Regions from separate parts of the Brenneria uluponensis genome, predicted to be linked through region 1. Evidence: predicted binding sites of a transcription regulator. Region 1 holds the regulator's gene; the other holds the start of a gene.
What was found. Region 1 encodes PurR, which represses purine synthesis genes. Its sites were predicted from a motif close to CANGCAAACGTTTGCNTG; they were not measured.
Positions count from the first base shown of each region.

Region 2: carA (glutamine-hydrolyzing carbamoyl-phosphate synthase small subunit) is a predicted target of PurR. The motif match lies at 1,592-1,609, and genes of this name have one in related genera.

Region 1 covers NZ_CP135917.1:2,146,782-2,151,068, forward strand. The annotation lists gene cfa (cyclopropane fatty acyl phospholipid synthase) at 1-642, opposite strand, end outside; gene purR (HTH-type transcriptional repressor PurR) at 993-2,018, opposite strand; gene cydH (cytochrome bd-I oxidase subunit CydH) at 2,401-2,490, shown strand; gene RS889_RS09840 (C40 family peptidase) at 2,640-3,524, opposite strand; gene RS889_RS09845 (Grx4 family monothiol glutaredoxin) at 3,867-4,220, shown strand; gene rnt (ribonuclease T) at 4,281-4,287, opposite strand, start outside.
Region 2 covers NZ_CP135917.1:686,700-690,986, forward strand. The annotation lists gene citG (triphosphoribosyl-dephospho-CoA synthase CitG) at 1-319, shown strand, start outside; gene dapB (4-hydroxy-tetrahydrodipicolinate reductase) at 555-1,376, shown strand; gene carA (glutamine-hydrolyzing carbamoyl-phosphate synthase small subunit) at 1,833-2,981, shown strand; gene carB (carbamoyl-phosphate synthase large subunit) at 2,996-4,287, shown strand, end outside.

The sequences.
Region 1 (4,287 bases):
ATCCAGTTCCTGGCATCGCTGCTGAGCCAGTTTCTGCTGCTCACGAGAAATAGTGACACCTGTGACCGATACACCGTAGTGACGGGCTGCAAATGCCGCTAGTCCGCCCCAACCACAGCCAATATCCAGCAGTGTCATGCCGCGACGCAGCTGTAACTTTTCGCAAATCATACGAAGTTTGTCTTCCTGAGCTTGTTCCAGGGTGTCTGCCTGTTTCCAGTAACCACAGGAATATTGCATGTATGGATCAAGCATCAGTGAGAAAAGATCATTGCCGAGGTCGTAATGCTCTTTCCCTACAATCCAGGATCGTCTCTTTGATTGAAGATTGATGACTCGTGCAAGTAGAATCCGTATCAAATCGCGCCAGCGCTGCGGTATTTTTTCTTCCAATCCGGCTCGCAGTACCCGATGGAAAAACATATCCAGACGTTCACACTCCCACCAGCCGTCCATGTAACTCTCACCAAGACCTAAAGAGCCTTCACGCAGAATGCGTTTATAAAAATCGGTATTCTTGACAGTGATATCAAAAGGTCGCGAACCATTAATAGTGATGTCAGCCATTGACAGCATTTCATGCACAATCTGGAACCAGGACGTATTATGCCTACCCAGCTCCTCTATATAAGACGAACTCATAATCTCTCCCTACCTTGCCATTTGAATTACAGCAAGGAACAACATAGACAATTTTCACCTGTAATAAGAATCGGTGGATGCTTATCCATCGTTTACCCTCTGAACTATTTCAGAGAAATAAATAAGAGAAACGTTGGTATGGAAAGCACCTATCCAAATTAGACGACGAAGGCGTTCGGCAGTCTGAGTATAAGGATAGTAAAACTATTCAGTATGTCTTGTTTGCCTGTTATGTTCACATAAGGCAATAGCAAGTCTATGACTGCTTCAGCCTGTGGACAAGCATAAATAGTCTGAAGCAGTGGTTAAAAATTTAATGAAATAAGGCAGCAATAAGTAAATTGTCTGAATTAACGGCGATAATCACGGAACGGACCATCTGCGACAGAGCGTCGTTCAATCAAGGTAGGGTGGACTTCAATGACCTGTGCTTCTTCACGTTTGCTGACAATGCGATCCAGTAGCATAGATAATGCGGACTGTCCCAAACGCTCTTTGGGTTGATGCACCGTTGTCAGCGCTGGTGTGAAATAGCGAGAGTGCCGTACATTATCATACCCGATCACCGAAATATCCTGCGGTACACGTAAGCCGAGTTCGTCAGCTGCACAGATTGCCCCCATGGCCATGATGTCACCACCACAGAAGACGGCTGTTGGGTGATGCTTTTGTGCCAGTATCTGATGCATGGCTTTATAGCCGGATTCCGGTTCAAAATCGCCTTGAACAATCCACTCTTCATGTATTGTGATATGCGCTTCTTTCAGGGCCTTAAGAAAACCCAAGTAACGCCCGCTACCCGTATTCCGCTCTTGCAGACCGGGAATGGCGCCGATGTCGCGGTGACCACGCTCAATCAGGTAACGACCTGCCATATAGCCACCTTCAAAAGCGTTATCAATAATGGTATCGGTAAAATCACTGTGCCCCTTGCCCCAATCCATCACGACCATAGGAATGTTACGGTAATCTTCCAGCATGGAAAGCAGTGCTGGTGGATATTCAGCGCACATTATCAGTAATCCATCTACTCGTTTTTGTGCCAGCATAGAAAGATAAGCACGTTGCTTATCCAGATTGTTGTGGGAGTTACACAGAATTAGTGTGTATCCTTTTGCGTAGCAACTATTCTCAACAGATTCGATAATTTCTGCAAAGTAGGGTGCCTCACTTGAGGTCGCAAGCAGTCCAATGGATTTTGTATGATTAACTTTCAAGCTGCGGGCAACGGCACTTGGCGAATAATGTAATTCTTTGATGGCTGCCCTTACGGCGGCTTTAGTATCTTCGGCGACGAAACGTGTTTTATTGATCACGTGTGATACGGTTGTGGTAGAAACACCTGCGCGCTTTGCCACATCTTTAATCGTTGCCATGTAAAATGACTCCTGAACTCACCTGATTACAGCAGTAAGTAAATGGTTAATCGTTTGCCTGCGCGAATAGTTCTCTTTCTGACCACGAAAGCAGAACTTCAGAAGGAGAGAGTCGGCGGTTTAGACCTGAAGGGCAAGGTTGACGCTTTCGACCAACGCAGGATGTGTACAGTAAACTGCAAATTCTGTCCGATTTAATGCAAAAGTGGAAGTGCTAATTCATATTATGTCTGCGATATTCGGAGAGGATTTCTCGATCAAATTAAGAGAAAGTTTCCATATACCCACTACTATTGGTAGTATTTATTGCCTGGCTTGGGGTAATAAACCCATTCTGATTACAATAACGGATGTCAATACTGAGTCTGCAAAGGAGGTATTTATGGATACGGCTCTAAAAATGTCGTTGTTAACCACAGTGTGTGCATTGGCCATTATCATGGCGTTCAGTTTTACAGCCGTGCTGAACTGATAAGCTTTAGTGACGGTGTAAAGCCACTAAATTAGTCATTTTTGGCATGACAAAACAGAAAGACAACGGGACCGGAAGGTCCCGTTGTCAGTTGGAGTATCCCTCGGTGCGGTATACCCAGGTATCTTGAGCTTAACGAGAATGTTACATCAGCGAACAGTCTTTGGCGTGACGACACGGCGTGCGCCGACATAGTGTTCTTGCCAATAATTGCCGCTCAATTTGCTGATCTTGATATCGGAACCTGTCCGCGGGGACTGAATAAAACGTCCATTACCAAGGTAAACCCCGACATGGTCGGCCGCGCCGCGATTACTAATGTGGAAGAACACTAGATCACCTCTTTCCAGCTCACTCTTTTTGATCGGTGCTGCATCACGCAGGTGGAACATTTCATTAGCTGTGCGTGGGATCGGTATTTTTACTACGTCCTTGTAGGCGTAATAGATCAATCCGCTGCAATCAAATCCGGCAGCAGGTGAAGCGCCTCCCCAGTGATAGGGTTTCCCAATCTGTTTTAGCAGCTTATTCATGGCAGTCAATTTGACGTGTTGGTAATGCTTTCTGCGCATAACACTAAGGGGTAGTGCTTTCTTGTGCTTGCTTTCTCTGCTTTTGGTTCGTGCCGCTATTTTTCTATCTTGCGTTCTGTGATGTGTGGGCTCATGTCTTTTCGATGCCACATGCTTGATTTCTGTTGCTTTAGTCTCATGGTTTTTTGTGCGATGTTTGGTCGAGGGTCTAGTCAGATGTTTGGGATGAGCGGCTGAGTTTCGTGTGGCTTTGCTGTGGGAATGTGCTGTTTTAGTCGTTTTTAGCGAGTATCCCTTACTGCCCCTCTCTTTTTTATCGTGTGTCGGTACTGTGGCTTTTTTGGTGTTTTTGGACGGTTTGTTTTTTCTTGTATCAACCGTGTCAGTTACGCCCACATTGAGCTTATGCAGGGAAACCGCCACGGCGTGTGGTGCGGCTTGTGCCAAATTAAAAAACAGGTTGCTAAAAAATAACAAGAAAAAGGTAACAAATAACCGCATAATTATTATGACTGAATGTCGTCCTCAATCGCTCGATTTCCACAGTATTCCTGAAAATGGGACGATAAAAAAGTGAGAATAGCCGTTTTATTACAACAAAATAGTGAAAAATCGTTAACGAGTGTAATTATGGTGTGATTATCATCAGTTTCTGCATCAGATTTCACCAATCATTATCTAATAATAGCCCTAGTTTAAAACCCTACAAAAGATAACGTTTTTTTGTGACTGCCGCTATCGTTACAATACAAAAGAGTCAATGTGATATTGGCAATATTTATAACTGATGCTGATGGCGGCGGATCAACCGTATAGCCATCACGTGCTTGAGGAAGCAATAGAATGACGACAACGACAATTGAAAAAATTCAGCTCCAGATCGCTGAAAACCCTATCCTGCTATATATGAAAGGTTCTCCAAAACTGCCAAGCTGTGGCTTTTCTGCTCAGGCGGTACAGGCGTTGTCAGCATGCGGCGAGCGTTTTGCTTATGTTGATATTTTGCAGAATCCAGAAATTCGTACAGAATTGCCCAAATACGCCAATTGGCCCACTTTCCCTCAGTTATGGGTAGACGGTGAACTGGTCGGTGGATGCGATATCATCATTGAAATGTATCAGCGTGGTGAGTTACAGCAACTTATCAAGGATACTGCAGAAAAATACTCGTCCCAGAAAGATGGTCAGCAACAATAAATCAACACTATGTTATTTTATACGCGATGATTTTCAGGCGGTAACCACCGCCTGAAAATCTCAATCT
Region 2 (4,287 bases), 1.5 Mb from region 1:
TTACCTGCGGTTGCTGAAAGAAAATGTACCATCGGACGTTGCGCTATTACAGACCTTACTGCATTTGTACGCCCGGAATGATGATACCAATCTGGTGGGGCGTGGGGGGATGAATGGCCTGGGGTTTGTCCAACAATATGCCCAATATCTGCTGTGGGGCGGCGGGGCGGTGTCGGTGCCCGGACGTCAGGCATTGTATGCTTTCGATGATGAACTTATCCGTCGCCATCTTAGCCCTGGCGGGAGTGCGGACTTGCTGGCTGTGACACTTTTTTTATCGCAGTTTCCGTCGGGAAACCCGTCTGCTGATGTTATCTAGAAAATGAATGATTATGCGTTATCGGGTATAGGCTGACGTTATTTTCACCAGGTTTGATAAAACCGGACTCTGGGCTCGGCAGCCAAACCCTTCCTGCTTTCCCTATCGTTTTTTCTGATTCCTCTGCATTTCTGACATAATTTCCTTATTGGTGATAAATCTGCTGGTGATAGTTCGTGGGGCTCGGTTACCCTGATGTTATGTCACGCTGAATTTTATTAAGGAGAGAGAAAATATGAAGGGTGCATCAATTCGTATTGCGGTTGCTGGTGCTGGCGGCCGTATGGGCCGCCAACTGATTCAGGCAGTTGAACAAATGAAGGGTGCTGTGTTAGGTGCCGCATTGGAGCGCCCGGGATCGTCTCTGATTGGCGTGGATGCCGGAGAACTGGCGGGATTGGGAAAGCTGAATGTTGCGGTTTCCGGCAGTCTTGATGCCATAAAGGATGATTTCGATGTTCTGATCGATTTTACTCGTCCTGAAGGTACGCTTACTCATTTGGTGTTTTGCCGCCAGCATGCCAAATCCATGATTATTGGTACTACGGGTTTTGATGAACAGGGCAAAGACGCTATCCGGCAAGCAGCGGCGGATATTGGTATCGTTTTTGCCGCTAATTTCAGTGTCGGCGTTAATGTCATGCTCAAGCTACTGGAGAAAACGGCGAAAGTAATGGGTGATTACACCGATATTGAAATTATTGAGGCGCATCACCGACATAAAGTAGATGCTCCGTCTGGTACTGCACTGGCAATGGGTGAGGCAATCGCTGGTGCATTGGGGCGTTCTCTAAAGGATTGTGCGGTTTATACACGTGAAGGGTATACCGGTGAGCGCGACCCAAAAAGCATTGGTTTCGCCACCGTGCGTGCCGGGGACATCGTGGGAGAACACACGGCAATGTTTGCTGATATTGGTGAGCGTATAGAGATAACCCATAAGGCTTCCAGTCGCATGACATTTGCAAATGGCGCTATTAGGGCAGCATTGTGGTTAAGTTCTCATAATTATGGTCTTTTTGATATGAAAGATGTGCTTGGTTTGGATGATTTGTGATATTTATCATTCTTCATTAACTTATATCATTTTGATTTAGATGATGAATATTTAATATTCGTCATCTGATCTGTTTTTTTATTCATTTCTTTATGAATAAACTTAAATGGTATTGTTTATTCGACTTTAGTGGGTTTTTGGGACGGTTTTTTTTCTTAATTCTCTCTTTCTGGTCGAGTGTGGTAGTTTATTATTCAGATTCTGACTTATCCTCTCTGGCAACCGTTTACTTATGCTACTTGATCTGTGTTTTTATCGATGTGAAAGCATATTCTTGACCGAAGCTGTAAAAATAATACAGAAAAAGTCGGTTTGAGTGGACAAGCTATCACACCATCATTAAAATGCGCCCAATTTGCCGAAAATTTGCCTTACAGGTGGTTTTTGCATTGATTTAGGTCGTTAAATCTGAATTAATATGCAAGTAACATGATTTTTTATTCCTTGGAGGGTGTTTTGATTAAGTCAGCGCTATTGGTTCTGGAAGACGGAACCCAATTCCACGGTCGGGCCATAGGGGCAGAAGGAACGGCAGTGGGGGAAGTGGTCTTCAATACGTCGATGACCGGTTATCAAGAAATCCTTACTGATCCCTCCTATTCCCGCCAGATTGTTACTCTCACTTATCCACATATTGGTAATGTTGGTACTAATGCCAGCGATGAAGAGTCTTCTTCTATTCATGCCCAGGGGTTAGTGATCCGGGATTTACCGCTAATTGCCAGTAACTACCGCAGTGAAGAAAACCTTTCTGAGTATCTTAAACGCCATAACATTGTCGCTATTGCGGATATTGACACCCGTAAACTGACGCGATTGCTGCGTGAAAAAGGTGCTCAGAACGGTTGTATTATTGCGGGTGATGCGCCGGATGCGGCGCTGGCACTGGAAAAGGCCAATGCGTTTCCTGGCCTGAAAGGGATGGATCTGGCAAAAGAAGTCACTACTCGGGAACATTATTCCTGGTCGCAGGGCAGTTGGACATTGGAAGGCGAATTGCCTGCGGCAAAAGACAATAGCGATCTGCCCTATCATGTGGTGGCGTATGACTATGGCGTGAAGCGCAATATTCTGCGTATCCTGGTAGACCGTGGCTGCCGTCTGACGGTGGTTCCTGCACAAACCTCCGCTGAGGATGTGCTGAAACTGAATCCTGATGGGGTTTTCCTGTCTAACGGTCCTGGGGATCCGGAGCCCTGTGACTATGCTATCAGGGCGATTAAAACCCTCCTGGAAACTGATATCCCGGTGTTTGGTATCTGCCTGGGCCATCAGTTGCTGGCACTGGCAAGTGGTGCCAAAACGATCAAGATGAAATTCGGGCACCACGGTGGCAACCATCCGGTGAAAGACCTTGATGCCGATCGTGTTATGATCACGGCACAAAACCACGGTTTTGCCGTTGATGAAACGTCTTTGCCTACCACCTTGCGCACAACGCACAAATCTTTGTTCGACGGCTCTCTGCAAGGGATTCACCGTACCGATAAACCAGCGTTCAGTTTTCAGGGGCATCCAGAAGCCAGTCCCGGCCCACATGATGCTGCGCCGTTGTTCGACCACTTTATCGAATTGATTCAGACTTACCGTTCTTCAGCTAAATAATCAGGAGCGAGAAAATGCCAAAACGTACAGATATTAAAAGCATCCTGATTCTTGGCGCCGGCCCGATTGTTATCGGTCAGGCGTGTGAATTTGACTACTCTGGCGCACAAGCATGCAAGGCGCTGCGCGAAGAAGGGTATCGCGTTATTCTGGTCAACTCCAATCCCGCGACTATCATGACCGACCCGGAAATGGCTGATGCGACATACATTGAGCCGATTCACTGGGAAGTGGTGCGTAAAATCATTGAAAAAGAGCGCCCGGATGCCGTATTACCAACCATGGGGGGACAGACGGCACTGAACTGCGCGCTGGAACTGGAACGTCGTGGTGTGCTGGAAGAATTTAGTGTCACCATGATCGGTGCTACCGCCGATGCCATCGACAAGGCGGAAGATCGTCGCCGTTTCGATATCGCCATGAAGTCGATTGGTCTGGAAACCGCTCGTTCCGGTATCGCGCACAATATGGATGAAGCATTGGCTGTGGCGGCAGATGTGGGTTTCCCCTGTATTATTCGCCCCTCTTTTACTATGGGGGGAAGCGGCGGCGGTATTGCCTACAACCGTGAAGAGTTTGAGGAAATCTGTACCCGTGGCCTGGATTTATCACCAACCAGTGAGTTGTTGATCGATGAATCTCTCATCGGTTGGAAAGAGTATGAAATGGAAGTGGTGCGGGATAAAAACGACAACTGTATCATTGTCTGTTCGATTGAAAACCTGGATCCCATGGGGATTCATACCGGTGACTCCATCACGGTTGCACCCGCGCAAACACTGACGGATAAAGAGTATCAGATCATGCGTAACGCCTCGATGGCGGTACTGCGTGAAATCGGCGTGGAAACCGGCGGTTCTAACGTGCAATTCGCGGTGAATCCAAAAACGGGTCGTCTGATCATCATCGAGATGAATCCACGCGTTTCCCGTTCTTCTGCGCTGGCGTCAAAAGCGACTGGCTTTCCGATTGCCAAAATCGCCGCCAAACTGGCGGTAGGTTACACGCTGGATGAATTGATGAATGACATTACCGGTGGTCGTACACCGGCGTCATTTGAACCCTCAATTGACTACGTGGTGACTAAAATCCCACGGTTTAATTTCGAAAAATTTGCTGGCGCTAATGACCGCCTCACCACACAGATGAAATCGGTTGGTGAAGTCATGGCGATTGGGCGTACGCAGCAGGAATCACTACAGAAAGCATTGCGCGGGCTGGAAGTCGGCGTATCGGGTTTTGACCCGAAAGTGGATCTGGACGATCCTGAAGCACTCACTAAAATCCGCCGTGAGCTGAAGGATGC